Regions from separate parts of the Pantoea sp. SGAir0430 genome, predicted to be linked through region 4. Evidence: predicted binding sites of a transcription regulator. Region 4 holds the regulator's gene; each other region holds the start of a gene.
The links. Region 4 encodes PurR, which represses purine synthesis genes. Its sites were predicted from a motif close to CANGCAAACGTTTGCNTG; they were not measured.
Positions count from the first base shown of each region.

Region 1: the regulator PurR is predicted to act here: its motif matches at 1,820-1,837, upstream of pyrC (dihydroorotase).
Region 2: the regulator PurR is predicted to act here: its motif matches at 4,895-4,912, upstream of E7738_RS14120 (NCS2 family permease).
Region 3: the regulator PurR is predicted to act here: its motif matches at 1,843-1,860, upstream of glyA (serine hydroxymethyltransferase).

Region 1 covers NZ_CP039427.1:1,430,527-1,438,552, reverse strand. Annotated here, with positions in the region: gene E7738_RS06965 (hypothetical protein) at 1-247, opposite strand, end outside; gene dinI (DNA damage-inducible protein I) at 392-637, opposite strand; gene pyrC (dihydroorotase) at 706-1,752, opposite strand; gene E7738_RS06950 (lipoprotein) at 1,971-2,534, opposite strand; gene grxB (glutaredoxin 2) at 2,650-3,297, opposite strand; gene mdtH (multidrug efflux MFS transporter MdtH) at 3,387-4,589, opposite strand; gene rimJ (ribosomal protein S5-alanine N-acetyltransferase) at 4,834-5,427, shown strand; gene E7738_RS06930 (DUF480 domain-containing protein) at 5,443-6,087, shown strand; gene E7738_RS06925 (Gfo/Idh/MocA family protein) at 6,089-7,009, shown strand; gene murJ (murein biosynthesis integral membrane protein MurJ) at 7,131-8,026, shown strand, end outside.
Region 2 covers NZ_CP039427.1:2,977,301-2,985,326, forward strand. Annotated here, with positions in the region: gene pstC (phosphate ABC transporter permease PstC) at 1-208, shown strand, start outside; gene pstA (phosphate ABC transporter permease PstA) at 205-1,092, shown strand; gene pstB (phosphate ABC transporter ATP-binding protein PstB) at 1,137-1,910, shown strand; gene phoU (phosphate signaling complex protein PhoU) at 1,925-2,659, shown strand; gene E7738_RS14110 (MFS transporter) at 2,779-4,017, shown strand; gene yieH (6-phosphogluconate phosphatase) at 4,167-4,829, opposite strand; gene E7738_RS14120 (NCS2 family permease) at 4,981-6,294, shown strand; gene E7738_RS14125 (4'-phosphopantetheinyl transferase family protein) at 6,322-7,086, opposite strand; gene E7738_RS14130 (flavin reductase family protein) at 7,380-7,889, shown strand; gene E7738_RS14135 (malonic semialdehyde reductase) at 7,931-8,026, opposite strand, start outside.
Region 3 covers NZ_CP039427.1:72,172-80,197, forward strand. Annotated here, with positions in the region: gene glnB (nitrogen regulatory protein P-II) at 62-400, shown strand; gene hmpA (NO-inducible flavohemoprotein) at 452-1,636, opposite strand; gene glyA (serine hydroxymethyltransferase) at 1,974-3,227, shown strand; gene E7738_RS00465 (3-phenylpropionate MFS transporter) at 3,352-4,488, shown strand; gene csiE (stationary phase inducible protein CsiE) at 4,485-5,753, opposite strand; gene E7738_RS00475 (DUF1007 family protein) at 5,912-6,538, shown strand; gene E7738_RS00480 (nickel/cobalt transporter) at 6,529-7,506, shown strand; gene E7738_RS00485 (hypothetical protein) at 7,707-8,026, shown strand, end outside.
Region 4 covers NZ_CP039427.1:1,222,732-1,230,757, forward strand. Annotated here, with positions in the region: gene eptA (phosphoethanolamine transferase EptA) at 1-701, shown strand, start outside; gene E7738_RS05850 (TetR/AcrR family transcriptional regulator) at 741-1,337, shown strand; gene E7738_RS05855 (alkene reductase) at 1,387-2,484, shown strand; gene gloA (lactoylglutathione lyase) at 2,586-2,993, shown strand; gene rnt (ribonuclease T) at 3,102-3,770, shown strand; gene E7738_RS05870 (Grx4 family monothiol glutaredoxin) at 3,824-4,156, opposite strand; gene E7738_RS05875 (C40 family peptidase) at 4,523-5,314, shown strand; gene E7738_RS05880 (cytochrome bd-I oxidase subunit CydH) at 5,371-5,460, opposite strand; gene purR (HTH-type transcriptional repressor PurR) at 5,734-6,759, shown strand; gene punR (DNA-binding transcriptional activator PunR) at 6,756-7,667, opposite strand; gene punC (purine nucleoside transporter PunC) at 7,777-8,026, shown strand, end outside.

The DNA of each region.
Region 1 (8,026 bases), 210 kb from region 4:
ACTGCCCTTTGCGTCGATGGATCTCGTCCGCCAGCCGGGCAAAATGCTGCTGTAACTGAGCGTCATGATTCTGGTTTTGCGCTTCGAGCGTCAGATTGTGAGCCAGCAGCTGGCTGGCGCGATCGTCCAGACAGAAGGTCAGCGTAGCAAAGGCATTTTCCAGCACGGTCAAACGGCGTTGCTGTTCAGCAATGAAGGCCAGTAATTCCCCAAACGTCATCGCCTCTTCTGGTTTTTCAGTAGTCATGTGCAACACACCTCCTGTAAGCACGACGAGGCAAGAATAGGACATCGTTTAATCAGAGTCTAGCTGGCGCGGGTTTTTCTGGCGAGCGGGAAATAAAAACAAAAAAGCCGGGCGGCGGGCCCGGCAAAAACGGCACAGTGGCGGTTAATCGGTAATAAACCAGTCGTCAGCGCTTTCCCAGGTTTCCTGCAAAATATCGCTGATGCGGTCGCGTGATTCTTTACAGCCGCCAAACACGCTGAGCTGGTTACCACCGGCATAGCGCACTTTGACGTGATGATTGTCGTCGGGAAAATCGCGGGAGATACGGCGAGTGAGTTCAGCGCTCAGTGCATCCAGTGCACCGGCGGGAAGGGGCTGAGTCTTTGCTACGGTAATTTCAACACGCATAAACGCCTCCGGGATAATATACTGGTTATTTGTACAGTATAAAATTCCCGAAGGCAAGCGGCAGATGATTATTCTTTGATGCGCCAGTTAAGGGTTTCACCGGCGAGGAACGGAACCAGCGTATCGTCAGCGACCGTGATGCTCTCCTGCACCGTCCACGGCTCACGCACCAGCGTCAGGGTACCGTCGTTGAGCGGCAGGCCGTAGAAACTGGGGCCGTTCTCAGAGCAGAAGGCTTCAAAATGCTCCAGTGCGCCAAGCTCTTCAAACACGGTCAGATAAGCGGGCAGCGACGTCGGCGCATTAAATACGCCGGCACAGCCACAGCTGGCTTCTTTCAGGTGGCGCAGGTGCGGTGCCGTGTCGGTGCCCAGGAAGACACGCCGGTTGCCGCTTGCCACCAGGTTACGCAGCGCTTCCTGATGAATGTTGCGCTTCAGAATGGGCAGACAGTAGAGATGCGGGCGCACGCCGCCCACCAGCATGTGGTTGCGGTTGAACATCAGATGCTGCGGCGTAATGGTCGCGCCAAGCAGTTCGTTACCGGCGGCCACATACTCTGCAGCTTCCTTCGTGGTGATGTGTTCCATCACCACTTTCAGGCCCGGGAACTGCTGGCGCAGCGGCTGCAGCACGGTTTCGATGAAACGCGCTTCACGATCAAAGATATCAATGTGCGCATCGGTGACTTCGCCGTGCACCAGCATCGGCATACCGATTTCCTGCATGCGCTCCAGCACGCTGGCAATTGAGGCAATGTTGGTGACGCCATGGCTGGAGTTGGTGGTGGCGTGTGCCGGATAGAGTTTTGCCGCCGTAAAAATACCGCTGCGGAAGCCGCGTTCGATTTCGTCCGCATCAAGCGAATCGGTGAGGTAACAGGTCATCAGCGGCGTGAAGTGATGCTCAGCAGGCAGCGCCGCCATGATGCGTGCGCGATACGCTTCGGCAGCCGCAACGCTGGTGACCGGCGGAACCAGATTTGGCATGACAATCGCACGACCATTCACCGCGCTGGTATAAGGCAGCACTGCATTGAGCATCGCGCCATCGCGCAGGTGGATGTGCCAGTCGTCAGGGCGGCGAATCGTGATTTGCTGGGGTTGGGCTGTCATTCAAAAAGGCTCCGGCTGAGGTGAAAACGAAATGGCTCGTTTAGGCCGGGGACTAATCATAAGGGGGTGGGCAACCGTTTGCACGGGATTTTGCAGTACGGGAGAGAAATAACCGCAGGCGCGGCAAATTGCGTAGCAGCGTGGCAGGCGCGCGCAGAATCATGCCGGCATCCTGCCACGCTATGCAGGGCCGCCACTGAGAACGGCCCCTTGCAACGTTAATCGGTAAACGGAATCACCAGCTGGCCAGGCTTCACTTCCAGTCCTTTAGCCAGTTTCTTCGCCAGCGCCTCGCCCTTGCTGCGGTCGGCGCTCAGCACGTAGGCGGGTTTTTCATTGAAATAGCGCTTGAGGGATTCGTTCAGATACGGCGTAAGGGTTTTCATGATCGACGCCATCTTCTCAGGTTGCACCTGCGCGTCGACGATTTCGAGGTCCTGCAGATAGATTGCGCCCTGCTGAGCATTGTACACCGGTTGCGCTTTCATCTTCAGCTGCATTTCGGCCTGCTGCGGACCAAACAGCGAGCTGACGTTGATGTTGGCTTTACCAGACAGCGTCACTTTGCCGGGTTCTTCACGGCCAATCTGGCTGCTCAGGTCGGTCAGTACAATATGGGCATTCACCAGCCCGGACACGCCGATGTCTTTCTCATAGTTGTTGCGCTTTTGCAGCGCCTGATTCACTTCCTGCTCGCTGATGGTGTATTGCGTCAATTGGTTACAGCCGCTGAGCAGCACGGCAAAAAACAGGGCAAACAGCCCGGGAAACGCCTTCTTCATGATTTCTTCTTCCTGGTTGATACGGCCAAACAGCCTTAAGCCTGCCTGATTCAGGGCCAGGTGTCACCAGGAGAGAGATGAGAAACGCAGCCGCGCGCTTCTCATCACAGCGCCATCAGGCCGCAATCGACGACAGCAGATTCACCTGCGTCTGTTTTGCCATATTATCGCGGTAGTCGGCGACACGGCTCGGCCATTCGATACCGGAAACCAGCGTCAGCGAGCGCAGCAGCGGAAACAGATGAATGTCATCCTCAGACAACTCGCCGTTCACCGCATTGGGTTTGACGATCAATTTATCCAGCTGGCGCAGATCATCGCTGATATTTTTGATGAAACCCGGGGCATGCTTACGCAGTTCGGCAAAGTCACCGAGGCTGGCCTGTTTCTTTTCGCGGAAGTAATCACGCGCTTCGGGGGTGGCAAATTCAGCAAACGCGGCCTCGGCGATGCGCGGCAGCAGCAGCTTGTTGATGTAGCCATTGACCCGTCGCAGCCAGTCGGCGATGGCGGGATTTTGCTTGCCGGTCAGCAGCGGCTGGCGATCCTGATTATCGACAAAGCGCACGATATCCATGCTCTCCGGCATCGCACTGCCATCGGCTTTTTGCAGAATCGGCGCCATTTTCTGGCCAATCAGCTTTTTCGGCGTTGCTTCATCATCATTGAGCATCACAATCAGCTCAACCGGCAGGTTTTTCAGGCCAAATATCATGCGTGCTTTGACGCAGAAAGGGCAGTGATCGTAGATGTAAAGTTTCATCCCGTTTCTCCTGTGATTCTCAGGGTGACGGAGGTCACCCTTTTTCCGGACGTGCGGGAAGTATGGAAGAGAACGCCTGAACCGGCAAACTAGCTGCTGAAGATCGCCGGTGCCACCTGGCGCGGCTGGAACTGCCACCACAGCGCCAGTAGCGTGATGATGCCGACGGTGCTGAGCAGCATCCACGGCAGCTCCGGCAGGGCCAGCTGCTGGCCCATATCGAACATCCAGCCGCCACCGGAGTAGCCAATCAGCCCGCCAATCGCCAGGCCGAGCCGGCTGAACCCCATGTAGCTGCCGCGTGCCCGGGCGCTGGCCAGGGAGGCACTCAGGGTTTCACGCGCCGGTTCAGCGATGATCGATCCGAGATAGAAGACGGCGATCAGCAAAAACAGCGACGGCAGCGAATCGGTCATGCCAACCGGCAGCAGGCTGAAGGTCATCAGAAACAGTCCGGCCATCAGGCGCGTCTCGAGGCGGAAGCGCTTTTCACTCCAGCGCGCCAGCGGATAGAGCAGGCTGAGTGACAGCAGCGCTTCAATCGCGTACATCCACTTCACCGCCGCCGGTGCGCCCGCCACCTGATTGACCATGACCGGCAGCATCAGCATCACCTGCACGGCGAGAATGTAATAGCCGGTCAGGGTAAAGACATACAGGCGGAAACGGCGGTCGCGCCACACACGCTGCATTCCCTCGCGCATGGCGATACGCTCCGTAGAGATGCGCCATGCTGGCAGCCACACGGCGTTAAAGATGGCGGCGACGACAAACACCGCCGCACCGACCCAGCACACCAGACGGAAATCCCACGCCAGCAGCCAGCTGCCAATCAGCGCGCCCAGCACCGCGCCGGCGCTGTCCTGCATCATCAGCAGCGAAAAGAAGCGTCCGCGCTCGCGTGCCCGCACCAGTTTCACCACCAGCGCGCTGCGTGGCGGATCGAACAGCGTGCCGCCCAGTCCGGACAGCAGGCAGGCCAGCCACAGCAGCCACGGCTGATGCGCCAGCGCCATACAGGCGAAACCGGCGGCACGCATCAGCATGCCGGTGACAATCAGCGGCCGCGCGCCAAAACGGTCAGCAATGGCCCCACCGAAGATACCCAGCCCCTGCTGCACCAGCTGACGCAGGCCGAGCGCAATGCCCACCAGCAGCGCGGCCCAGCCAAGCTGTTCCACAAAGTGAATGGAGATCAGGGGAAACACCACAAAGAATCCCATTACCACCAGCATGTTATCGACTAACAGAAACGTTTTTCCAAGGCGTCGTGCCCGCGCAACCCGTGACATGCTGAATCCTGAGCAAGTGAGAAGAAAAAGTGACCAGTTGGTCTATTTTCTGCCTGCTACGGCGGGAAAAATAGCGTTTTCAGGATGATATTTTTTTATCCAGCCTGAAGAGAAATTAATCCTTAATCGGAATCAATTGCCGTGAGCGATGCGCGGGGTTTTACCGCAGCCGGGGTGACGGTTATAGTGAGAAGTAACGCCGCTGGCGTACATCTTTCTTTCGTTATGGATTTCAGGAGTCATGATGTTTGGCTATCGCTCTGCTGGCCCGCGCGTGCGGCTTACCACCGATCGTCTGGTGGTGCGTTTAGTACATGAACGCGATGCCTGGCGTCTGGCGGATTACTACGCCGAAAACCGCGCCTTTCTTAAACCCTGGGAACCGGTGCGCGATGAGAGCCACTGTTATCCCTCTGGCTGGCAGGCGCGTCTGGGTTTAATTGCCGACATGCATAAACAGGGCTCCGCGTTCTATTTTGTGCTGATGGACCCGGAAGAGCATGAAGTGCGCGGCGTCGCTAACTTCAGCAATGTGCTGCGCGGATCGTTTCATGCCTGTTATCTCGGCTACTCGCTGGGAGAGAAGTGGCAGGGGCAGGGCATGATGTTTGAGGCGCTGCAGGCGGCGATTCGCTACATGCAGCGCCAGCAGCGCATTCATCGCATCATGGCCAACTATATGCCGCACAATCAGCGCAGTGGTGATTTGCTGGCGCGCCTCGGTTTTGAAAAAGAGGGCTACGCCAAAGACTATTTACTGATTGATGGCCGCTGGCAGGATCATGTGCTGACGGCGCTTACCTGGCGCGAATGGAACCCGGATCGTCGCGGACAATAATAAAAGGAACACGTAATGAAGATGGCTCTCTCCGCGCAGGCATTGCGCGTGATCGGCTGCCTGCTGGAGAAGCAGGTCACCACGCCGGATCAATATCCGTTATCCCTCAATGGCGTGGTCACCGCCTGTAATCAGAAATCTAACCGTGAGCCGGTAATGAACCTGAGCGAAAGCGAGGTGCAGGCACAGCTCGATGAGCTGGTGAAAAAGCATCTGGTCACCGCTAACAGCGGTTTCGGTCAGCGCGTCAGCAAATATGAACAGCGTTTCTGCAACTCGGCGTTTGGCAATCTGCAGCTGAATGCCGCCGAAGTGGCGGTGCTGACGCTACTGTTCCTGCGCGGCGCGCAGACGCCGGGCGAACTGCGTACCCGCAGTGGTCGTCTGCATGAGTTTCAGGACATGGCCGAAGTGGAACGCACGCTGGAGGGGCTGACGACGCGCGATGACGGCCCCATGGTGGTGCGTCTGGCACGCGAGCCGGGCAAGCGAGAAAGCCGCTATATGCATCTGTTTGGCGGCGAGGTGGTGGACGAACTACCTGCCAGCCACACCGCGTCGCCTGAGTCTGACGATCTGGCCGCGCGCGTTGCTCAGCTGGAAGCGCAGGTGGCGCGCCTTGATGCTCAGCTGCAGCAACTGCTGCAGCGGGAGGCGTGAAATGACGCTGCGTATTGGTGTGGTCGGGCTTGGCGGTATCGCGCAGAAAGCCTGGCTGCCGGTGCTGGCACAGGCCAGCGGCTGGCAGCTGGTGGGCGCGTTCTCGCCCAGCCAGGCCCGGGCGCAGCCGATCTGCGACAGTTACCGTATTCCTTATTTTAGTCAGCTGGATGCGCTGGCGGCGGCCAGCGATGCGGTGTTTGTGCACAGCAGCACCGCCAGCCATTTTGAGGTGGTGCAGGCGCTGCTGCTGGCCGGTAAAGATGTTTGTGTCGATAAGCCGCTGGCCGAAACGCTGCAGCAGGCGGAGACGCTGGTGGCGCTGGCGGAAAAGCGCAAACGCAAACTGATGGTGGCCTTCAACCGGCGCTTTGCACCGCGCTACCAGCAGCTGAAAGCGCAGCTGCCGGGCGCGTCCTCGCTGTGCATTGAGAAACACCGGGCAGACAGCGTCGGCCCGCACGACCTGCGCTTTACCCTGCTGGATGACTATCTGCATGTGGTCGATACCGCGCTGTGGCTGGCCGGCGGCAAGCTCAGGCTGGAGCTCGGCCATATCGACACCCATGATGACGGCGCAATGCTCTACGGTGAGCACCATTTCTCGGCCGGATCGCTGCAAATTACCACCAGTATGCATCGCCGCGCGGGCACGCAGCGTGAAGTGGTCAGCGCCACCTGCGACGGGCGTTACATCGAGATTAATGAGATGCGCGACTGGCGTGAAGAGACGCTTAGCGGCCTGCGCAGTGATGTCCCGCCGGCGTGGCAAAGTCATCTGACCCAGCGTGGCTTCAGCGGTGCGGCACACCATTTTATCCAGTGCGTGGAAAATCAGACGATGCCTGAAACCAGCGGTGAACAGGCGCTGGCGGCGCAGCGTCTGGTGGAAAAACTGTGGCGCGACGCCGTACAGGAATAATCCCTTGTAACACTCAATGCTGGTCATTTCCCACCGCAGCAGTAGACTATCGCCGGACATCGCAGGATGTCCGCGCTAAGTTGCTCATTTATCCGACACTTTTCAGGATGCGCCACTCATTATGAATTTGCTGAAATCGCTGGCTGCGGTCAGTTCGATGACCCTGTTTTCCCGCGTGCTGGGCTTTGCCCGCGACGCCATTGTGGCGCGCGTTTTCGGGGCTGGCATGGCCACCGATGCCTTTTTCGTGGCGTTCAAACTGCCCAATCTGCTGCGCCGTATTTTCGCCGAAGGCGCCTTTTCACAGGCCTTCGTGCCAATTCTTGCCGAATATAAAAGCAAGCAGGGCGAAGACGCCACGCGGGTGTTTGTTGCCTATGTATCAGGCCTGCTGACGCTGGTGCTGGCGGTGGTGACGGTGCTGGGCATGGTCGCAGCCCCCTGGGTAATCGTGGTAACGGCGCCGGGTTTTGCCGATACCGCCGACAAGTTCGCCTTAACCAGTTCGCTGCTGCGCGTCACCTTTCCTTATATTCTGCTGATCTCGCTGGCATCGCTGGCCGGGGCGATTCTTAATACCTGGAACCGCTTCTCCGTCCCGGCGTTCGCGCCCACGCTGCTGAATATCAGCATGATCGGCTTTGCGCTGTTTGCCGCGCCGCACTTCCATCCGCCGGTGATGGCGCTGGCGTGGGCAGTGGTCGTGGGCGGGCTGCTGCAGCTGTTTTATCAACTGCCGCACCTGAAAAAGATTGGCATGCTGGTACTGCCGCGCGTCAACCTGCGCGATGCCGGCGTGTGGCGGGTGATGCGCCAGATGGGCCCGGCGATTCTCGGCGTGTCGGTGAGCCAGATCTCGCTGATCATCAATACCATTTTCGCCTCGTTTCTGGTCTCCGGCTCGGTGTCGTGGATGTACTACGCCGATCGTCTGATGGAGTTTCCCTCTGGCGTGCTGGGCGTGGCGCTCGGCACCATCCTGCTGCCGTCGCTGGCGAAGAGTTTTGCCAGCGGCAA
Region 2 (8,026 bases), 1.8 Mb from region 4:
CTACCAGCTGGACAGCGCATCGCTGTTTATGCCCGGCAACAGTATCACCTCAGCGCTGGCGAACGAGTTCGCCGAAGCCGAATCCGGCGTGCACGTGGCGGCGCTGATGGAGCTTGGCCTGATTCTGTTCGTGATTACCTTTATCGTACTGGCGATCTCCAAACTGATGATCCTGCGTCTGGCGAAGAGTGAAGGAGCCCGTTCATGACAGCAATTGAAATGCAGGCGCGCGCCGAGCTGGAAGCCTCGCGCCGTAAAATGCAGGCGTGGCGCAGCACCAAAAACAAAATTGCCCTGACGCTCTCGCTGCTGACCATGGCGTTCGGCCTGTTCTGGCTGATCTGGATTTTGTTCACCACCGTCACGAAAGGGATCGATGGCCTGAGCTGGACGCTGTTTACCGAATCCACGCCGCCGCCCAACACCGCGGGCGGTGGTCTGGCGAACGCCCTGGCGGGCAGCGGCCTGCTGATCTTCTGGTCCACCTTCTTTGGCACGCCGCTGGGCATTCTGGCGGGTATCTACCTGGCAGAATATGGCCGCAAGCACTGGCTGGCGGAAGTGATTCGCTTCATTAACGACATCCTGCTGTCCGCGCCGTCGATTGTGGTCGGCCTGTTCGTGTACACCATCGTGGTGGCGCAGATGCAGCACTTCTCCGGCTGGGCCGGTGTGATAGCGCTGGCGCTGCTGCAGGTGCCCATCGTGATTCGTACCACCGAGAACATGCTGCGGCTGGTGCCGGACAGCATGCGTGAAGCGGCTTATGCGCTGGGCACGCCGAAGTGGAAGATGATCTCGGCTATTACGCTGAAAGCCTCGGTCTCCGGCATCATTACCGGTGTGCTGCTGGCGATTGCGCGCATTGCCGGTGAAACCGCACCGCTGCTGTTCACCGCGCTGTCGAACCAGTTCTGGAGCACCGACATGATGCAGCCGCTGGCCAACCTGCCGGTGACCATCTTCAAATTCGCCATGAGCCCGTTTGCCGAATGGCAGAGCCTGGCGTGGGCCGGTGTGCTGATTATTACGCTGTGCGTGCTGCTGCTGAACATCGTGGCGCGCGTGATTTTCGCCAAAGGCAAACACTAATTTTCCGGCGCGGCTTCGGCGGCGCTGCACATGAGAGATGAGCAATGAGTATGGCAACTCCTTCTGCCGGTAAAATTCAGGTGCGCAATCTGAACTTCCACTACGGTAAGTTCCACGCGCTGAAGAACATTAATCTGGATATCGCCAAAAACCAGGTGACGGCGTTTATCGGTCCGTCGGGCTGCGGCAAATCCACCCTGCTGCGCACCTTCAACAAAATGTACTCGCTCTATCCGGAGCAGCGTGCTGAGGGTGAAATTCTGCTGGATGGCGACAACATTCTGGCATCGCATCAGGATATCGCCCTGCTGCGCGCGCGCGTCGGCATGGTGTTCCAGAAGCCGACGCCGTTCCCGATGTCGATTTATGACAACATCGCCTTTGGCGTGCGGCTGTTTGAGAAGCTGTCGCGTGCCGATATGGATGAGCGCGTGCAGTGGGCGCTGAGCAAAGCCGCGCTGTGGAATGAAACCAAAGACAAGCTGCACCAGAGCGGTTACAGTCTCTCCGGCGGTCAGCAGCAGCGCCTGTGCATCGCGCGCGGCATCGCGATTCGCCCGGAAGTGCTGCTGCTGGATGAGCCATGTTCGGCGCTGGACCCGATCTCTACCGGACGCATCGAAGAGCTGATCACCGAGCTGAAGCAGGATTACACCGTGGTCATCGTGACCCACAACATGCAGCAGGCGGCGCGCTGTTCCGATCACACGGCGTTTATGTATCTGGGCGAGCTGATTGAGTTCAGCGACACCGACACGCTGTTTACCAAGCCAGCGCAGAAGCAGACAGAAGATTACATCACCGGTCGTTACGGCTGATTCAGGAGAGAAACATGGATAATTTAAATCTGAACAAACATATCTCCGGTCAGTTCAACGCGGAGCTGGAGCACATTCGTACTCAGGTGATGATCATGGGTGGCATGGTGGAGCAGCAGCTTACCGATGCCATCACCGCGATGCATAACCAGGATGGCGAACTGGCACGCCGGGTGATCGACGGTGACCAGAAGGTCAACATGATGGAAGTGGAGATTGATGAAGCCTGTGTGCGCATCATCGCCAAGCGTCAGCCTACCGCCAGCGACCTGCGTCTGGTGATGGCGATCATCAAAACCATTTCGGAGCTGGAACGCATCGGCGACGTGGCGGAGAAGATCAGCCGTACCGCGCTGGAGAAGTTCGGTCAGCAGCATCTGCCGCTGCTGGTGAGCCTTGAGTCGCTCGGGCATCACACCGTGCAGATGCTGCACGACGTGCTGGATGCCTTCGCGCGCATGGATCTCAACGAAGCCATTAAGATCTACCGCGAAGACAAAAAGGTGGATAAAGAGTACGAAGGCATTGTGCGCCAGCTGATGACCTACATGATGGAAGATCCGCGCACCATTCCCAGCGTGCTCACCGCGCTGTTCTGCGCGCGTGCCATCGAGCGTATCGGTGACCGCTGCCAGAACATCTGCGAAATTATCTTCTATTTCGTGAAAGGTCAGGATTTCCGTCACGTTGGCGGTGACAAGCTGGATGAACTGCTGTCGGGCGACGACGGCAGCAATAAACCCTCCTGATTGACGTGATGACTGCCTGTTAGCGCTGAGGCTGACAGGCAGTGCGCTTGATTTCTGCCTGTTCTCAACCTGCCGCTCTCTTTATACTTGGCGCACATTTTTCTGCCAGGTGCTGTTTTATGTCCTCTGCAAATAACAACAAAACCGCCGTTACGCCGGCGAAAGCGATGGTGGCTGCCGTCAGCGGCTATGCCATGGATGGATTTGATCTGCTGATTCTGGGCTTTATGCTGCCGGCGATCAGCGTGTCGCTGGCGCTGGATGCGTCGCAGGCCGGCTCGCTGGTAACCTGGACGCTGATCGGCGCGGTGGTCGGCGGCATTGTGTTTGGTCATCTGAGCGATCGCTATGGCCGCATCCGCATTCTGACCGTCACCATCCTGATGTTCTCGCTGTTCACCGGGCTGTGCGCTGTTGCGCAGGGCTACTGGGATCTGCTGGCGTATCGTACGCTGGCCGGCATGGGGCTGGGCGGTGAGTTTGGCATCGGCATGGCGCTGATTGCCGAAGCCTGGCCGAAGGAGAAGCGTAACCGCGCCTCGGCGTGGGTCGGTATCGGCTGGCAGCTCGGCGTATTGCTGGCGGCCTTTATCACGCCGCCGCTGCTGAGCGTGATTGGCTGGCGCGGTATGTTCCTGGTTGGCCTGCTGCCGGCGCTGGTGTCGTTTGTGATTCGCCGCAGCATGGGCGAGCCGGAAGCCTTCACCCGCCATGTGGAAAAAGCCCCGCATCTCTCCTTTTCCGCGCGCATTAAACTGCTGTTTGCCGATCGCGCCACCAGCAAAGCCAGCCTCGGCATTCTGATTCTTTGTTCGGTGCAGAATTTTGGCTATTACGGCCTGATGATCTGGATGCCAAGTTATCTCTCTTCCAGCTTCGGCTTCAGCCTGACCAAATCCGGCCTGTGGACGGCCGTTACGGTGGTGGGCATGACGTTCGGCATCTGGCTGTTCGGCGTGCTGGCGGACCGCTTTGCGCGCTGGAAGATTTTCCTGCTGTACCAGTTTGGTGCCGTGGCGATGGTGGTGGTTTACGCCCAGCTGCGCGACCCGACGGTGATGCTGTTTACCGGTGCCATCATGGGGATGTTTGTTAACGGCATGATTGGCGGCTACGGCGCGCTGATCTCGGACACTTTCCCACCGCAGGCGCGCGCCACCGCGCAGAATGTGTTGTTCAACCTCGGCCGCGGCGTCGGCGGTTTCGGTCCGCTGGTGATCGGCATGCTGGCCACGCATATTTCTTTCACCGCTGCGATTACGCTGCTGGCGCTGATTTACCTGCTGGATATTGTCGCTACGCTGTTCCTGCTGCCAAAAAGCCAGGGCAATGAGGATTCGCTGGGCGCGATTGGGTGATTTTTTCCCCTCACCCTAACCCTCTCCCGCAAACGGGAGAGGGAACCGTTCAGTGCGGTTTTACAAACCTGTGCTTCACCTTAACACCCGCTCGATCGGCCCCTTCTCCCGCTGGCGGGAGAAGGCTGGGATGAGGGGGCTGCGCGCACTTACCTGACCACATCCCAGCCACGTGCACGCCACAGCGCTGGCAGCTGCGCCATATCGTCAAAACGCGTCACCAGCGGGTGATCAATCACCGGATTGTGTGCATCGGCACAGTAGTAAAACACCGGTATGCCAGCGGCGATGCCAGCCCGCGCGCCAGCCTCTGAATCATCCACCAGAATGCACTTTTCAATCGGCACCTGCATCTGTTCCGCCGCGTGGTACATCAGCTCCGGATCCGGCTTCCAGTGATTAATGTCATAGCCGCTGTACAGGCGTCCGCTCAGATACGGCAGCATGCCGGTCAGCCCCAGCGAATGCTCCATTTTCTTCACCGTACCGTTCGACACCACGCACATCGGCACCTTCACGCGCTCCACCAGCGCTCTGGCGCCGGCAATCGGCTGCAGATCAAGATCAAACAGGCGCGCCACTTCCGCGCGGTAGGCACTCTCCACCTCAGCTAGCGGCAGTGTCACCTGATGCTGTGCCGTCACATCGCGGATGATGTCGTAAAGCTTCACCCCTTTGTACTGCTCAAACATCTGCTGCAGCGAGAGTTCGATACCGTAACGGGCAAAGGTGTTGACGTAGGACTGCGTGCAGATCACTTCGCTGTCGACCAGCGTGCCATCGCAATCAAAAAAGATACATTCAACTGACATCGCACCTCATCCTTTTAGTAAACAATAAGCTGTCACTCTAGCGCACTCAGCGCAGAAAGCGACCCCAGGCAACCGGTTGCGAAAAATCAGTGTTTTGCGGCGCTAAAGTCTATAGGATACGCGGCGATAAATTTTTCATCGGAACAGCGAAATGAACGAGCAGGGCCTTTTGCAGCGTATTTTCAGGCTGCAGGAACACGGAACCACCGCGCGCACTGAAGTGATTGCCGGTTTCACCACTTTCCTGACGATGGTGTATATCGTCTTCGTTAACCCGCAGATTCTTGGTGCCGCAGGCATGGACACCCAGGCGGTGTTTGTCACCACCTGCGTGATTGCTGCGTTCGGCAGCATCCTGATGGGGCTGGTGGCCAATCTGCCGGTGGCGCTGGCACCGGCCATGGGCCTCAACGCCTTCTTTGCCTTTGTGGTGGTGGGTGCGATGGGCTACTCGTGGCAGGTTGGCATGGGCGCAATCTTCTGGGGCGCGCTGGGGCTGCTGATCCTGACGCTGCTGCGCGTACGCTACTGGATGATCGCCAATATTCCGCTCAGCCTGCGCGTGGGCATCACCGCCGGTATCGGTCTGTTCATCGCCATGATGGGGCTGAAAAACGCCGGTATTATTGTGCCCAACGCGGACACCATCGTGACCGTCGGCAACCTGGCCTCGCACAACGTGCTGCTCGGCGCGCTCGGCTTCTTTATCATTGCGATTCTGGCGTCGCGCAACATCCACGCGGCGGTGCTGGTCTCTATCGTAGTGACCACCGCGATCGGTCTGCTGCTGGGCGACGTGAAGTTTACCGGGCTGTTCGCCGCGCCGCCGGCCATCACTTCGGTGGTCGGCCAGGTCGATATCAAAGGCGCGTTCAACGTGAGCATGGCGGGCGTGATCTTCGCCTTCATGCTGGTCAATCTGTTTGACTCGTCCGGTACGCTGATTGGCGTAACTGATAAAGCGGGCCTGACCGATGAGAAAGGTACTTTTCCGCGCATGAAACAGGCGCTGTACGTGGATAGCATCAGCTCCGTCACCGGTTCGCTGATCGGCACCTCTTCGGTGACGGCGTACATCGAAAGCTCATCCGGCGTGGCGATTGGTGGCCGTACCGGCCTGATGGCGGTAGTGACCGGCATCCTGTTCCTGCTGGTGATGTTCCTGTCGCCGCTGGCTGCTATGGTGCCCGCCTATGCGGCGGCCGGCGCGCTGATTTATGTCGGCGTACTGATGACGGCTTCGCTGGCGCGCGTGCGCTGGGACGATCTCACCGAAGCGGTGCCGGCGTTTGTCACGGCGGCGATGATGCCGTTCAGCTTCTCGATCACCGAAGGTATTGCGCTCGGTTTTATCTCTTACTGCGTGATGAAACTCGGTACCGGACGCTGGCGTGAAATCAGCCCGTGCGTGGTGGTGGTGGCGCTGCTATTTGTGCTGAAAATCGCTTTTATCGACGCGCACTAAACGCAACAGGCCGCGGGTGCGGCCTGATTATCCGGGATGCCTGACTTCCGGCTGACTGGCGACACGCTCGCCGGGCAGGCTGGTGAGGCGCAGGGTGCGCGGACCGATGTTGGGTTTGCTCATCTCCACATCGCGCAGCGACTGCCACTGCTGCTGCGCATCAATCTCCCACAGCCGTAAACGCTCAGTGCCGGGCGACAGCGCGCAGGACCACACCAGCGTCGGCTCGGCATCACACACCGCCTGAATATCGGGATAGACGCTGGATCGCAGCCGGCCGGCCGCCGGATGCAGCCGCAGCGCATCAATACCGCTATCTGCTTCGCCGGTCAGTTTGAGGATGCTCTGGCGTAGCGTCCAGATCTGCGTCACCGCTTCCATAAAATCCTGCTGTGCGTTAATCCACGCCTTTTCACCCGATGACAGCCCCTGCGTCAGGGCATCCTGTGCCTGACGGCTATGCGCCCGAACGATTTCCATATCCAGGCCAGCGCGCCCGCCTTCTTCTGCCAGCAGCACGCCGACCATATTACCGGCATAGGAGATACTGAAGTCAGGCAAATTAGGATCGGCAAAGCAGGGACGACCGCTGCTGCTGGCGATCAACGGTGGCAGGTCACGAATACCATAGACGCGCAGCATCAGCTGGGCCAGCAGCGCGCGTGCGGCAAGAAAGCGGCCGCGGCGCTTATCAGGCAGGTGCCCGGCGCTGGTCATCACATCCTGTGGAACCCGCATGGTCTCTGGGGTGAGGGGCGGGTTAACCACCCAACGAACAAAATGACTAGCCATCTGTCGCTCCGTGAAAATGGTCGGATAATCATCAGGGCTATTGTAAGAATTTTCTCATGGGTTTGCATCCGGCTTACGCTGGATAGCCAGTAAATTCAGATAAGGACGAGGCGAATCTCATTGCCATGAGCTGAAATTGAATATGAGGCTTTTGCACATTGGTATCGGATGGGGTGCCGAAGCGGCGGATGTGGTGTAGGATTTGGACAGGAAAGAGCTGCACAATGAAGTGCTTAAATTATTCACCTATCTGCCAATCGTGCGCATCGCAAACCATGCACGTCGGAGTTGTTATGTCTGTTACCTCTCTTGCTCGCCAGGAATCGATCTCGCTGGATGAATTTCGTCACGGCATGCGCCGTCTCACTGCCGGTGTCTCGCTGGTGACCACCTCATCCAGCGGAGAAAAGTTCGGGCTGATCGCCACCTCGGTCAGCTCGCTGGCAGCGGAACCGCCCAGCCTGCTGGTCTGCGTCAACCGCAGCGCATCAAGCCACGATGCCATTCTGCAGGCGGGCTACTTTGCCGTGAACGTTCTGCGCGAGCAGCACGATGACCTGTGCGCGCAGTTCAGCTCGCCGACGCGCCGTGCTGAGCGTTTCCAGAGCGGTGAATGGCAAACCCTTAATACGGGCGCGCCCGTGCTGGCTGATGCCCTGGTGAGCTTCGATTGTCAGCTGGAAAAAACGGTGGAGTGGAACACCCACAGCGTGCTGCTGGCGCGTATCGTGGGTATTGCGCTGCCGGGCGAAGCGACAGCGCCGATGGTCTACTTCAACAGCGGTTTTCACTCGCTGGGCTAAGTCATGGCGCAGCGCGTCGTGCGGCTGCGCTGCTTAACGTATCAGGCAAATTTGCTGGCTTCGTCAAAGCTCAGACGCGGCAGGCGCGGATGCAGTTTGCTGGCTTCGCCATAGCCGAGGTTGATCAATAAGTTGAC
Region 3 (8,026 bases), 1.2 Mb from region 4:
CAGGAACACTTATACTCATAGTTACCCGTCCATCATGGAGGGAGCGAAAAAAGGATCTGTGATGAAAAAGATCGATGCAATTATCAAACCATTCAAACTCGATGATGTGCGTGAAGCCTTAGCGGAAGTGGGCATCACCGGGATGACGGTTAGCGAAGTGAAAGGCTTCGGACGTCAGAAAGGCCACACCGAGCTGTATCGCGGTGCCGAATACATGGTCGATTTTCTGCCAAAAGTGAAAATCGAGATGGTGGTGGGCGATGATATCGTCGATACCTGCGTAGAAACCATCATGAAAACCGCGCAGACCGGTAAAATCGGCGACGGCAAAATCTTTGTCTTTGACGTGGCGCGCGTCGTGCGTATTCGTACCGGCGAGGAAGACGAAGAGGCCATCTGAGCCCTTCGCTCCTCACCAGACACAAAGCCTGCCGCGTGCAGGCTTTTTCATTTACAGCACTTTGTGCGGACCGAACACTTCGTAGTGGATACGGTCGGCGCTGATGCCGGCATCAGTCAGCTGGCGCGCAACAAACTGCATGAACGCCAGCGGGCCGCAAATCCAGAACTCACCCTCGGGCTGGGTCAGTGCGGTTGAGACGGTGGCTAAATCCATCAGGCCTTGCGCGTCGTAACGTCCCGCGTCGTCAGCTTGCGGCTGGCGATACCAGACGTGGCGGCTAAAGCGCGGCAGTTGCGCGCCCAGCGCCGCGACCTCATCAGCAAACGCGTGCTGCGCGCCGTTTTCGCTAGCGTGCAGCCAGCATACTGCGGCCGGGTGCTGCTGCTCCGCCAGGCTGGCCAGCATGGCTAACAGCGGCGTTTGCCCGACGCCTGCTGAGATCAGCGTCACCGGCGTCTGCGCTGTTGCCTGCAGGAAGAAATCCCCGGCCGGCGCGGCGCACTGCACGATATCGCCGACCTTCGCATGCTGATGCAGCCAGCCGGAGACGCTGCCCTGCGCTTCGTGTTTCACCGCAATGCGATAGGCTTTGCCATCCGGCAGATGCGTTAGCGAATACTGGCGGTGCTGAATGTAGTCGCTGTCCGCCGGGCGCAGACTGAGGGTCAGATACTGACCGGGCAGGAAGTCCGCCACCGGCTCTCCATCATTCGGCACCAGCTCAATGCTTTTAATTACCGAGCTCTGCGCGGTAATCGCACGGATACGAAAATCGCGCGCGCCGCGCCAGCCGCCGACCTTTTCTTCTGACGCACGGTAAATCGCTGCTTCACGCTGGATAAACACCTCAGCCAGCACGCCATAGGCTTTGCCCCACGCCGCCAGTACCTCATCGCCTGGATTAAGCAGTTCTTTAATCGTCGCCAGCAGGTTTTCCCCGACAATCGCGTACTGCGCCGGCTGAATATTCAGGCTGGCATGCTTCTGCGCAATTTTCTCCACTGCCGGCAGCAGCACCGCGAGGTTTTCCAGATTGCTGCCGTACGCGCAGATCGCGTTAAACAGCGCTTCACGCTGATTGCCGCTGCGCTGGTTGTTCATGTTAAACACATCTTTCAGTTCCGGATGCTGCGTCAGCATCCGCTGATAAAAGTGGCCGGTCAGCTGCGGGCCGAGTTGAGCAATCGCGGGCAGGGTAGATTTCACGGTGGCGATGGTTTGCGCGTCGAGCATCGGGAACTCCTCAGGGGTAATTTTAAACATGTATTTAAAATGCATGTTATGCCTGTTGCCGCAGGCTGTAAATCCCTCGTGAGTTTTGGGCAGCGACCGGTAAACCGGAAGCGGGCGCGCAAAGCTGAAAAATTTTCCCGATGTGGATGAACAATTATCCGCTTTGGTTAGCCGGCTAAAAAGCGTAAAAATCCCGTGCCAGCGCCTTGCCAATCGTTTGCGTAAAAAGAGGGGATTGGCGCTACCGTCACCTGGCAAAACCGTTTACACTGTTGGCCTTCGCCCCTTAGCCGGGGCTTAAACTGCCGTTAAAAAGTTGCTGAGTCAGGAGATGCGGATGTTAAAGCGTGATATGAACATTGCCGATTATGATGCCGAGTTGTGGCAGGCTATGGAGCAGGAGAAGGTGCGTCAGGAAGAGCACATTGAACTGATTGCTTCGGAAAACTACACCAGCCCACGCGTTATGCAGGCGCAAGGTTCACAGCTCACCAACAAATATGCCGAAGGCTATCCGGGCAAACGCTACTACGGCGGATGTGAATATGTGGATATCGTTGAGCAGCTGGCGATCGATCGCGCCAAAGCGCTGTTCGGCGCGGATTACGCTAACGTGCAGCCGCACTCCGGCTCCCAGGCTAACTTCGCGGTGTACACCGCGCTGCTGCAGCCGGGCGACACCATTCTGGGCATGAACCTGGCACACGGTGGTCACCTGACCCACGGTTCGCCGGTCAACCTGTCCGGTAAGCTGTACAACGTTATCCCTTACGGCATCGATGAAACCGGCAAAATCAATTACGAAGAGCTGGCCGAACTGGCGCAGACTCACAAGCCAAAAATGATCGTGGGCGGCTTCTCTGCTTACTCTGGCGTGTGCGACTGGGCCAAAATGCGTGAAATCGCCGACAGCATCGGCGCATGGCTGTTTGTTGATATGGCCCACGTTGCCGGTCTGATCGCTGCTGATGTGTACCCGAACCCGGTACCACACGCGCACATCGTGACCTCGACCACGCACAAAACGCTGGCCGGTCCGCGTGGTGGCCTGATCCTGGCGAAAAACGGCGACGAAGAGCTGTACAAAAAACTGAACTCCGCGGTGTTCCCGGGTGGTCAGGGCGGCCCGCTGATGCACGTTATCGCCGGTAAAGCCGTCGCGTTCAAAGAAGCCATGGAGCCGGAGTTCAAGGCTTATCAGCAGCAGGTCGCGAAGAACGCCAAAGCGATGGTGGAAGTGCTGCTGGAGCGCGGTTACAACATCGTCTCAGGCGGTACTTACAACCACCTGTTCCTGATCGATCTGGTGAGCAAAGGTCTGACCGGTAAAGAGGCGGATGCCGCTCTGGGCCGCGCCAACATCACCGTGAACAAAAACAGCGTACCTAACGATCCGAAGAGCCCGTTTGTGACCTCTGGTGTGCGTATCGGTACGCCAGCAGTGACCCGTCGCGGCTTCAAAGAAGCGGAAGTGCGCGAGCTGGCGGGCTGGATCGCTGACGTTCTCGACAATATCAACGACGAAGCCACTATCGAGCGCACCAAACAGAAAGTGCTGGATATCTGTGCCCGTCTGCCGGTTTATGCCTGATAAGCGCTAAACCCGCAGTGTGAAGAAGGATGGCGAAAGCCATCCTTTTTTTATTCCCTTTCGCAGGCGGCTTTGAGAAAGTAACGGCCATTCCGCGCACGGCGGAGCGTCAACAGGAGGAAACATGACCATCGGATCGGCCAGGTGGCTGGGACTGAGCTACTTCACCTACTTTTTCTGCTATGGCATCTATCTGCCGTTCTGGAGCGTGTGGCTGAAAGGCAACGGGCTGGATGCGGAAAAAATTGGCCTGCTGCTCGGCTGTGGCATGGTGGCGCGCTTTGCCGGCAGCCTGTTGATTGCTTCGCAGGTGAAAAATCCAGCGCAGCTGATTGTTGCGCTGCGCCTGCTGGCGCTGGTGACCTGTCTGTTCGCGCTCGGTTTCTGGCTCGGCAGCCAGTGGTTGTGGCTGCTGCTGGTGATGATTGGTTTTAACCTGTTCTTCTCGCCGCTGGTGCCGCTGAGTGATGCGCTGGCGGCCACCTGGACACAGCAAATCGGGCTGGCCTATGGTCCGGTACGGCTGTGGGGCTCGCTGGCGTTTGTTATCAGCTCGGCGCTCACCGGTATGCTGGTCAGCGCCTGGTCATCGCAGGTGATTCTGCTGCTGCTGAGCGTCGGTGCGCTGGCGATGCTGTCCGGCATGCTGCTGCTGCCACAAACCCGACCGCAGGGTGAGCTACGCCAGGGCGCGAGCGGTGGCTGGGCGGCGTGGCGCGACCTGCTGCGCGAGAACAGCGTCTGGCGTTTCATGCTGTGCGTAACGCTAATGCAGGGCGCGCACGCCGCGTATTACAGCTTCAGTGCGATCTGGTGGCAGGAAGCCGGGTATTCGGCCTCGGTGGTCGGTTATCTGTGGTCGCTGGGCGTGGTGGCTGAAATCGTAATTTTTGCCCTGAGCAACCGGCTGTTTCGCCGCTGGAGCGCGCGCGATCTGCTGCTGCTGTCAGGCATATGCGCGCTGGTGCGCTGGACGCTGCTGGGCGCCAGCACTGCGCTACCATTGTTGATTGTGGCGCAGATTCTGCACTGCGGCAGCTTTACCGTCTGCCATCTGGCGGCGATGCGCTTTATTGCCGCGCGTAAAGGCGCAGAGGTGATTCGTCTGCAGTCGCTCTATTCGGCGCTGGCAATGGGCGGCGGCATCGCGGTGATGACGATGGTGTGCGGCGTGCTGTTTACTCACCTGCACGGCCAGCTGTTCTGGGTGATGGCGCTGGTGGCGCTGCCGGCGCTGTTCCTGCGGCCACGCGCGGCTTAAGACTCCAGCAGCTGACGAATGCGCTGCTGCTGGTGATCGCTCAGCGGCAGCTCAGCGTGGATCAGCGGCGGCGAGTAGAGCGGCAGGGCGGTGGCGTAGGGCGTCACCACCAGCGCCACATCGCGCGGTGCGCCCTCACGCTGAAAGTGCAGCATATCCTGATAGGTAATATTGATCGGCAACAGCATCATTTCCCGCAGCTGCTGCTCCAGCAGCTGTTCCAGCGCCGCGTCAGCGCCGGTCAGTAACAGCACCTGTTTCTCCTGTAGCGCGCTCTCCTGCATCAGCCAGCCACCAAACAGCACCGCCACCAGGCTCACTTCTTCCGCGCTAAACTGCGTGCCGAAATCGCTGCTAAAGTGCTGCAGCGAGCGTGCCGTGGTGCGCAGCAGGCGCGGATAGAGGCGCGCCACGTCCAGCGCCACGCTGTTATCAATGCCGATGGCAAAGTGGCTGCGATCCAGCGCCTGCGCCAGGTGAGTATAGAGCTGCAGCTTCAGCTGCTGCTGATTTTTGATGCGCGTCTGCGCCAGTTGCTCAAAGCGGGCAATCAGCGCTTCCACCGCGGCCATCAGCTTGTGTGCCTGACTGTCCGCCAGCTGGCTGCCGTCTGGCGCGTGAATCAGGCTGAACAGCAGCGTCCAGAAATCTGTTTCGCTGACGTCCGGTGCCAGATGGCAACGTTTTTGCCAGTGATGGATCACGTCATCCGCTGCGCTACGTTCGATCTTCGCCGCCAGCCAGGCGCGCTGGCGCTCGCTGAACAGCGCCGTCTGACGCTGACACAGCGCATATTTCATGAAGATTTGCAGAAACAGCCGGTCGCGCGGCGTGAAATCGCGCGCCAGCCGCAGGCTGCAGTGCTGGATCAGCGCCTGCAGATTGGTTTCATCCCACAGCGCTTTCTCGATTTTCAGCACCTTCAGCCGCTGGCGCAGTGCCGGCGCAAAATGGGTGCAGACGAAATCCTGCGACAGGCGCAGCGCGCGGCGCAGCCAGTGCAGCAGGCACAGACGCCGGTCCAGTTCCGTGCCATGAATGCGAAAGCTGCCATCCACCATCTGGTGTAATTCCAGCTGGTGAAAGCGCTGTATCTCATCTCCGACATCCGCGATATCCTGTCGGGCGACAACAGGGGCCACGCCATTCAACTGGCAGAGCTTTTCAAGCGTTAACGCGGGAGCAGGCAGAAACAGCAGCAACAGCAGATGGCAACGACGCTGGGCGCGGCTGAAGAGGGGAGCAGTAGAATGCGCTGAACTCATCAATCGTGTTATCCGCAGGTCATTTTTCAGCTAAGAATAGCCAACTCCACGCGCTGACCCTGGCCTTTGTCATGACTTTTGTTCAGAGCTTCAGGGCGGGTCACAGTTTTTTCTGGCCCGGTATCCTTCTGACTTTAAAATTTGTTACTTTATAACATATGAAAATTGCGCTCGTTAGCTTTACGCTGTTGTTCAGCGGCGCCGTGTGGGCGCATCCACACAGCTTTATTGATATGCAGACCGAACTGCTCGGTAAGGACGATCATCTCAGCGCGATGAAGATGGTATGGACCATGGATGAAATCACCTCCGCCGATCTGCTGTACGATGCCGGCAACGCCAAACCCGGCGAGGTGGTGTGGAAAAAGCTGGCGGCGCAGGTGATGGCCAATGTGCTGGGCCAGCACTATTTTACCGAAGTGTGGCAGGATAAAAATCGGGTGAAGTTTCTCAACCTGCCGCAGGAGTATCAGCTGTCGCGCAAGGGCAACAAAGCAGTGCTGGAGTTCATTGTGCCGTTCGGCGAACCGCAGTCGTTAAGCGCCAGGCAGTACCGCATCCAGACCTTCGATCCCAGTTACTTTGTTGATATGTATTATGACAATCCGCAAGCCATCACCATGGATGAGACCGTGAAAGCCCATTGCCAGTTTGACTTACACACGCCCAAACCGGATGACTCGCTAAAACAGTACGCGCTGTCGCTGGATAAAGCTGACGCACCGCCCGAGGATATGGATCTCGGCCAGCAGTTTGCCCAGACGGTAACCCTGACATGTCGTTGATTTCACTGCCTGGCGCTTCCCGTCGCTGGTGGCCGCTGTGGCTGCTGGCTGCGCTGCTGATTACCGCGGGCGCGCTGCTGTGGCTGCACTGGCCGCAGATTCTGCTGCAAAGCGTACTGTGGCAGAAGGTTCTGCACCGTGAGATGACGCAGCTCCTGCAACAGGTGGCGCAGCAGCCGCAGCAGGCCGGTGTCACGCTGATGCTGTTCAGCCTTGCCTACGGCGTGCTGCATGCGCTGGGGCCGGGCCACGGCAAAGTGGTGATCAGCACCTTTCTCGCTACCCATCCGGCGCAGCTGAAAACCAGCATGAAGCTGACGCTGCTGGCGGCGCTGTTGCAGGGCACGGTGGCGATTGGTCTGGTGACGCTGATGCTGGTGGTGCTGCAAACCTCCTCGCGCCAGCTGCATCTCACCAGTTACTGGCTGGAGAAAGGCAGCTATTTGCTGGTGATAGCGCTCGGCGTCTGGGTGGGCTGGCGCGCGCTGCAGGGGTTACGCCGCGCGTTCCGTCCGGCGACCGGGCTCCAGATTCGCGCGGTACGGCCGCATCATCAGCACCATGCTGACTGCGGCTGCGGTCATGCCCACCTGCCGAGCGCGCAACAGCTGGCCGGTGCGGTGAGCGGCAGAACCCAGGCGCTGGTGGTGCTGTCGATGGGGCTGCGGCCCTGTTCCGGTGCCATCATGATGCTGTTGTTTGCCAAAGTGATTGGCGTGTATGGCTGGGGCGTGGCCTCGGCGCTGACCATGGCGCTGGGCACCGCGCTCACCGTGTCGCTGCTGGGTTTGCTGGTGCAGCGCTCGCGCGTGCTTGCGGTGCGTCTCGGCAGGGTCAGCAGCAGAGGGGCAGCGCAATGGTTGTTGCCGGCCGTGATGCTGGCTGGCAGCCTGCTGTTGCTGCTGGCCGGCTTTATTTTATGGCACAGTGCTACGCCCGGCTTCGGTGGCGGTCTGCGTCCTTTTTAATTAATACGCTTTAAAAAATAAGCGCAGCATGTTCCCTGAATATGCTGCGTTTTTTTTGCCCGCGACGCAGAGTTTAATTTCTCTTGCCCGACGATCTGGTGAAAAGAGTTTTCTCTGTCTACGCTAGATAATATCAAAAAGGACAGGGTGTGCTCTTATATGCGTTACTCTTTATCGTCAATGTTTGTGAGGAAATAAATATGCCTGAAACCTGGACTAATAATGGCAGCACGGAAACGGTGGTGGAAACGCACGGCGGTCTACCGTTGAAACGCATTTCCTGGAGTGCCGTATTTGCAGGGGTGATTGCGGCATTAATCATTCATATTTTACTGGGGCTGCTGGGAACCGCGATCGGCGCCACGACCATCGATCCCCAGCAGGAACAAAATCCGCTGGAACACCTGGGGACCGGGGCGCTGATTTGGACCGGGGCCAGCATGCTGATTGCGCTGGCGGTCGGTAGCTACGTTGCCGGACGGCTGGCTCAGCGCGAAGGTGCGCTGCACGGTCTGCTGAT
Region 4 (8,026 bases):
CCCATGCCGGAGTCAGCGTGCTGTGGCGCGAAAACGACGGCGGCTGCAAAGGTGCCTGCGACCGCGTGCCGCATACCGATATGACGCAGTGGCAGCTGCCACAATACTGCCACGATGGCTTCTGCCTCGATGACGTCCTGCTGCATCGTTTTGATAACTATGTCGACAGCCTGCACAATGACGGCATCATCGTACTGCACCAGATGGGCAGCCACGGTCCGGCTTACTTTAAGCGCTATCCGGCCGCGTTCCAGCGCTTTACGCCGACCTGCGACAGCAATCAGATTCAGGATTGCGACCACCAGGCGCTGGTCAACACCTACGATAACTCGCTGGTGTATACCGACGATATGCTGAGTCGCACCATCGATAAGCTGAAGGGCCTGAGCGATCGCTTTAACGTGGCGCTGGTGTACCTGTCCGACCATGGCGAATCGCTGGGCGAACACGGCATGTACCTGCACGGTGCGCCTTACCTGTTTGCGCCGTCACAGCAGACGCACATCCCGCTGCTGCTGTGGATGTCGCCGGGCTACGCCGCGGCGTATCACATTGATCAGGCCTGTCTGCGCCAGCAGGCGGCAGAGACAGCGGTGTCGCAGGATAATCTGTTCCACACGGTGCTCGGCCTGTTCAACATCCAGACGCAGCAGTATCAGCCGCAGCTGGATATGATCAAATCGTGCCAGAATCGCGCCTGAGGATTGCATTAGACCGACTGGTCTAATACTCTGCCTGACATGAACAAGACAGTGCAACGCAACGAAACCCGTGAACATCTGCTCGCCACCGGCGAGCAGGTCTGCCTGCAGCGCGGTTTCACCGGCATGGGATTGAGCGAAATGCTGGCGCTGGCGGAAGTGCCTAAAGGCTCGTTTTACCACTACTTCCGCTCGAAAGAAGCGTTCGGTGTGGCGCTGCTGGAGCGCTATTTCGTCAACTATCAGCAGCAAGTTGAACAGCAGCTGACCCAGCCCGGCGTTACTGCGCGCGAACGCTTACTGCAGCATTTTCGCTACGCGGAACGGCTGTTTATTGAGCAGGGTCACATCGTCGGCTGTCTGGGCGTTAAGCTTTCCGGCGAAGTGTGCGATCTGTCAGAGCCGATGCGCGATGCGCTGCAGCGCGGTGCTACGGCCATCACGGCGGCTTATGCACGCTGTCTGACGGAGGTTGCAGCCGAACAGCCGCTGCCCTATGGGCAAAGCCCGCAGCAGCTGGCGCAACGCTGTTATCTGCTGTGGCTGGGAGCCAGCCTGCAGAGCAAGATTTCACGTGAGCCCGGGCCGATTAGCCTGGCGCTCGACACCATCGAACAGTGGCTTAATCACCGCTGATTTTTAAAAACGGCAATTTCTAGACGACCGGTCTATTACAGGAGTCATCATGGCGAGTAAACAGCTGTTCACCCCGCTGAAAGTGGGCGCGATTACCGTACCTAACCGTGTATTTATGGCGCCGCTGACGCGTCTGCGCAGCATTGAACCGGGCGATATTCCTACCCCGCTGATGGCGGAGTATTATCAGCAGCGCGCCAGCGCGGGTCTGATCATTACCGAAGCCACCCAGGTTTCGTTCCAGGCGAAAGGCTACGCCGGTGCGCCGGGTTTACACACCGCAGAACAAATTGCTGCGTGGAAAATGATTAACGAAGGCATTCACGCCGCGCACGGTCACAGCGCCGTTCAGCTGTGGCACACCGGCCGCATCTCGCATAATAGCGTGCAGCCGGATGGCAAAGCGCCGGTTGCACCGTCCGCGATCGCCGCTGGCACCCGCACCTCGCTGCGCGCCGCCGACGGCAGCGTATACCGCGAAGATACCTCCATGCCGCGTGAACTGAGCGTGGCAGAAATTCAGCAGATCGTTAAAGACTTCGGTCAGGCGGCAGCCAATGCGCGTGAAGCCGATTTTGACCTGCTGGAGCTGCACTCTGCGCACGGTTATCTGATGCATCAGTTCCTCGCACCCGGTTCTAACCAGCGTACCGATGAATACGGCGGTTCGATTGAGAAGCGCGGCCGTTTCGCGCTGGAAGTGGTCGATGCGGCAATTGCTAACTGGTCAGCCGATCGCATTGGTATTCGTATCTCGCCAATCGGCGCCTTCCAGAATCTGGAAAACGGTCCGGATGAAGAAGAAGCGGCACTGTGGTACATCAGCGAACTGGGCAAGCGCGGCCTCGCCTACCTGCACCTGTCTGAGCCAGACTGGGCGGGCGGTAAGCCTTACACCGATGAGTTCCGCCAGAAAGTGCGTGCCGCCTTCCCGGGCGTGATTATCGGTGCCGGTGCCTACACCGTGGAAAAAGCGGACGATCTGATTGCGCGTGGCCTGATTGACGCGGTGGCCTTTGGCCGTGACTTCATCGCCAACCCGGACCTGGTAGCGCGCCTGCAGCAGGATGCACCGCTTAACCCGCAGCGCCCGGAGAGCTTCTACGGCGGCGGCGCGGAAGGTTACACCGACTACCCGACACTGTAAGTCAAACGCGGCCGCAGCGGATGTGCGGCCGCGTGCTTTCTTCAGGGCATTCCCTCGCTATACTAAGCGGGTTCCCTGATGACTTTTAAAAAGAGGATGTTATGCGTTTACTTCACACTATGTTACGCGTTGGCGATCTGCAGCGCTCCATCGATTTTTACACCCGCGTGCTGGGCATGCGCGTGCTGCGTCAGAGCGAAAACACCGAATACAAATACACCCTGGCTTTCGTGGGTTACACCGAAGAGAGCGAAGGTGCGGTCATTGAGCTGACCTACAACTGGGGCGTGGATAAATACGACCTCGGCAATGCCTACGGCCACATCGCGCTGGGCGTGGATGATGTCGCGGCGACCTGCGACCGCATCCGTCAGGCGGGCGGTAACGTCACGCGTGAAGCCGGCCCGGTCAAAGGCGGCAGCACCATCATCGCTTTCGTGGAAGATCCGGACGGCTACAAAATCGAGCTGATCGAAAACAAACACGCCGGTCACGGCCTCGGCAACTAATGCCGTTAGTCAGCCTGCTAATTTGCGGGCTGACTTCCCTCTCCTGCTGCACCCTGCGCCGATTTTTGCCATAATGCGCGCTGCCCCATTTCCTGCAATGAGATCCTGATGTCTGAATCGAACGCCTTAAACGCTCTCCATCAACGCTTCCGTGGTTTTTATCCTGTGGTGATTGACGTTGAAACCGCCGGTTTTAATGCGCAAACCGATGCGCTGCTGGAAATCGCCGCCACCACGTTAAAAATGGATGAGGATGGCTGGCTGCACCGCGATGAAACCCTGCATTTCCACGTGGAGCCGTTCGAAGGGGCGATTCTCAATCCCGAAGCGCTGGCGTTTACCGGCATCGACCCCAGCAATCCGCTGCGCGGCGCGGTGAGTGAATATGAGGCGCTGCACGCCATTTTCAAAATGGTGCGCAAAGGTACCAAAGACAGTGGCTGTAACCGGGCGATTATCGTGGCGCACAATGCCACCTTTGATCATAATTTTCTGATGGCGGCAGCAGAGCGCACCGGCATGAAGCGTAACCCGTTCCACCCGTTCGCCACCTTTGACACCGCCGCGCTGAGCGGGCTGGTGCTGGGACAAACGGTGCTGGCGAAGGCCTGTAAAGCGGCGGGAATAGATTTTGACAGCACTCAGGCGCACTCGGCACTGTACGATACCGAACAGACCGCCACGCTGTTTTGCGAACTGGTGAATCGCTGGAAACGCCTCGGCGGCTGGCCGCTGGCGGTGAGTGAAGAGCCGGCCGAAGACGATGCCTCAGCCTGAGGCCCGTCAGACCGCAGCCAAAAAAAAGGCCGACACTGCTGTCGGCCTTTTTCTTATTCTGCTTCTTTGTGCTTCTCAGCGGTCTCTTTGATCAGCGGTTGCAGTTCGCCGCGCTGGAACATCTCAACGATGATGTCACAGCCGCCGACCAGCTCGCCATCCACCCACAGCTGCGGGAAAGTTGGCCAGTTGGCGTATTTCGGTAACTCAGCGCGGATATCCGGATTTTGCAGAATGTCTACGTACGCAAAGCGCTCCCCACAGGCAGACAGCGCCTGTACCGCCTGCGCAGAGAAACCGCAGCTTGGCAGTTTCGGCGAACCTTTCATGTACAGCAGGATCGGGTTTTCTGCGATCTGGCGCTGAATTTTTTCAACAGTACTCATTTTTGCCTTCCTTAATCCTTCACTTCGTGTTTGTTTATTGTAGCGACTTCGCCCCGCGACTGAAAACGGGATTTTGCCTTAGCCGGCGCATATCGCCATGTTTGTTAAGTTCGCGCGCCACGAATAACATTTTCATATCATTAATAAGCATTAATCAATTAATAATTAGCAATAATTCCGCTGGGTTAAACAGCTGAAATCGCTCATTTTTGCCCCACTTTCAGTACCGTGACAGATTAATGGAAAAAGACCTTACCTTTTGCAAAAAAAGTGGATTAGAATTGCCCCGGTGCTGATCGTCGATCAGATTTTTCTAACTTTACCGCGGTCTGGCTTCCTGCCGACGGCTTAACATGTAACCGGACTATGCGTTTACTGATTACGCTTTTCATACTGGCTTTTGCCCAACTGTTCTTTAATGTGGCGGCGGCTTCTCCGCATGCGCCGGTTAATGCCAGTTTGCAGAAAGCGGAGAAAAAGAACGCGCGTGAAGATGAGCGTCGCAAACGACGCCCGGTGAAAACCACCAGCAAAAAGTCACGCCTGACGTCGGTACAGAAGTTCAGGCTGAAAAAACAGCAGAAAAGCGAAACGGTACTTCAGCACACCACGCAGCGCAAATCCCCACTTAAGCTCAGTGCGAAAAAATATGGTCATCAGCGGCTGGCGAAAAAATCGCGTGACGTTGCCGTTGATGATGAAGTGCAGCAGCTGAGCGGCATTAAAATGAGCAAAGCCCACCGCTTGCGCTATCAAAAAGCGCGCGAAACCGCGATGACGAAACTGATGGGCCAGCTGGGTAAACCGTATCAGTGGGGAGGCACCTCACCGCACACCGGTTTCGACTGCAGTGGTTTAGTGTGGTACGCCTACAAAGACCTGGTGAAGTTTAAATTTCCCCGCACCGCCAATGAGATGTATCACCTGCGCGATGCGGCACCAATTAAGCGTGAGATGCTGGAGAAAGGCGATCTGGTGTTCTTCCGCATCAACAACCGCGGCACCGCCGACCATGTCGGGGTTTATCTGGGCAATGGCAAATTCATTCAGTCTCCGCGCACCGGTAAGGACATTCAGATTAGCGCGCTGGGCGAGGATTACTGGCAGAAGCATTACGTTGGCGCGCGCCGTATGATGACGCCGAAAACCGTGCGCTAACCTCAGCGTTGCGCAACAAAAAAGCCGGTGGCTGTTCAGCAGCACCGGCTTTTTTATTAATGCAGAATGGCGGTAAAGCTAAAGGCAATAATCATCAGCAGAGCAGCGGCGGTGGTGGTCAATGCCAGTTTCAAATCGGTACTCATCACAACTCCTTAGTCACACAGTTTGCATGGTTAAATAATTTTCGCACAGTGATGGGCAAAAATCTCGTGTTATCCGCCCCGGCTTGCTAGAATCGCCGCCTTTCGTTGCGCAACAGATTTAGCGCATGCTGCATTGACAGCCTGCTGAAGGATGTTTCCCTGCCCGATTAAGCAGATTAGCCCTGATATTCAGGGCGCAAAACCATTAGCAGACGCAAACGTTTAACAATATACTTATCAGTAAGTTGCGATAAGCCCAGGAGTACCATTTTCATGGCAACCATTAAAGATGTGGCGAAACGCGCCGGGGTCTCAACCACCACGGTTTCGCATGTCATCAACAAAACGCGTTTTGTCGCGGAAGAGACGCGTAACGCCGTATGGGAAGCGATTAAAGCGCTGCACTATTCACCGAGCGCGGTGGCCCGCAGCCTGAAGGTGAATCACACCAAGACGCTGGGCCTGCTGGCGACCTCCAGCGAAGCGCCCTACTTCGCCGAAATTATTGAAGCCGTGGAGAATCACTGCTTTGAGCGTGGTTACACGCTGATTCTCGGCAACGCGCATAACGATCTGCAAAAACAGCGCGCCTATCTGTCGATGATGGCGCAAAAGCGCGTCGATGGCCTGCTGGTCATGTGCTCCGAATATCCCGACGATCTGCTGCAGATGCTGGAAGAGAACCGCAATATCCCGATGGTGGTCATGGACTGGGGCGAATCGCGCGGGGACTTTACCGATACCGTGCAGGACAATGCGTTCCACGGCGGTTACCTCGCCGGGCGATACCTGATTGAGCGCGGCCATCGCGATATCGGTGCTATCCCTGGCCAGATGGAGCGCAACACCGGTGGCGGCCGTCATGCGGGTTTTCTGCAGGCGATGCAGGAAGCGGGCATCAGCGTCCGTCCCGAGTGGATTGTGCAGGGTGACTTCGAACCGGAGTCAGGTTATCAGGCAATGCAGCAGATCCTGAACCAGAAACAGCGCCCGACGGCGGTGTTCTGCGGCGGCGATATCATGGCGATGGGCGCGATTTGCGCGGCCGACGAGATGGGACTGCGCGTGCCGCAGGATATTTCGGTAATTGGCTATGACAATGTGCGCAACGCGCGCTACTTCACCCCGGCGCTGACAACCGTGCACCAGCCGAAAGCGCAGCTGGGGGAAAAGGCACTGGAGATGCTGCTGGACCGCATCACCAGCAAACGCGAAGAGCCGCAGACCATTGAAGTGCAGCCCACGCTGATTGAGCGCCGCTCCGTGGCCGATGGCCCGTTCCGCGATTACCGCCGTTAAGCCACCTTCTCGCTGAGCCACTCGTGGTTCAGCGTCTCCGCATCGCCCAGATATTCCAGTAACCACGCCAGCGCCGGTGACGCGCGCTGCTCAGACCAGCTGACGCAACACGGGCTGTCCGGAAACGGCTGCGGCAACGCCAGCTCCACCAGCGCGCCGCTGTCCAGCAGCGGGCGCGCCAGGTGCCCCGGCACCATGCCCACGCACAATCCAGCCTGCAGGCAATCCAGCCCGGTTTCCCACTCCGGCACCACCAGCCGCCGCTGGTTATCCAGCGTCCACGTCATGCGGCGCGGCAGCGCGCGCGACGTATCTTCCAGCACCAGCGACGGCCAGGCGCGCAGGGTTTCGTCGTCCAGCTGCGGACTGTGGGCCAGCGCATGCTGCGGACTCACCACGCAGCGCCAGTTGAGCGCGCCCATATCCTGAAAGGCGAAGCGGCCGCCGACCGGAATGGCCTGGGTGGCGCCAATCGCCACATCGACACGACCATCAGCCAGCGCGTCCCACACGCCGTTAAATACTTCGTAGCTGATGATCAGCTCCATATCGGGGAAATGGCGGTAAAAATCCTTTACCAGCTGGCGGGTGCGCTGCGGTTTGACGATGCAATCTACCGCGATACTGAGCTGACCGCGCCAGCCATTAGCCAGCTGCTGACACTGGCGGCGCGTGGCCATCATTTTTTTGATAACAGAACGCCCTTCACGCACAAAATGCTCGCCTGCTGCCGTCAGCACCACTTCGCGATGCTGCCGCTCAAACAGCGGTACCGCCAGCCAGCCTTCCAGCTGGCGCACGGTATAGCTGATGGCAGAGGGCACGCGGTGCAGCTCCTGCGCCGCCGCGCTAAAACTGCCGGTGCGCGCTACCGCGTCCACCACCTCAAGTGCATATTCCGACCACATAGTTTTCCCATCAAAAATTTTAACAGCACCCTGCAAATATTAGCGTTTCACAAAGCCCGCTGCACCCTTTTACACTCCCCGCCGTTCAACCTGCCGAGTGAGAAAAACCATGCTGTCATCCAAAGGATTTCTGCCTTACCTTGCCGTGCTGAGCATGCTCGGCTTTCTGGCCACCGATATGTATTTACCCGCCTTCGGCGCCATGCAGCGCGACTTTGCTTCCGCACCGGGCACCATCAGCGCCAGCCTGAGCCTGTTTCTGGGCGGCTTTGCCTGTGCGCAGGTGCTGTGGGGCGTGCTGTCGGACCGCTTCGGCCGTAAACCCATTCTGCTGGCGGGCCTGAGCCTGTTTGCGCTGA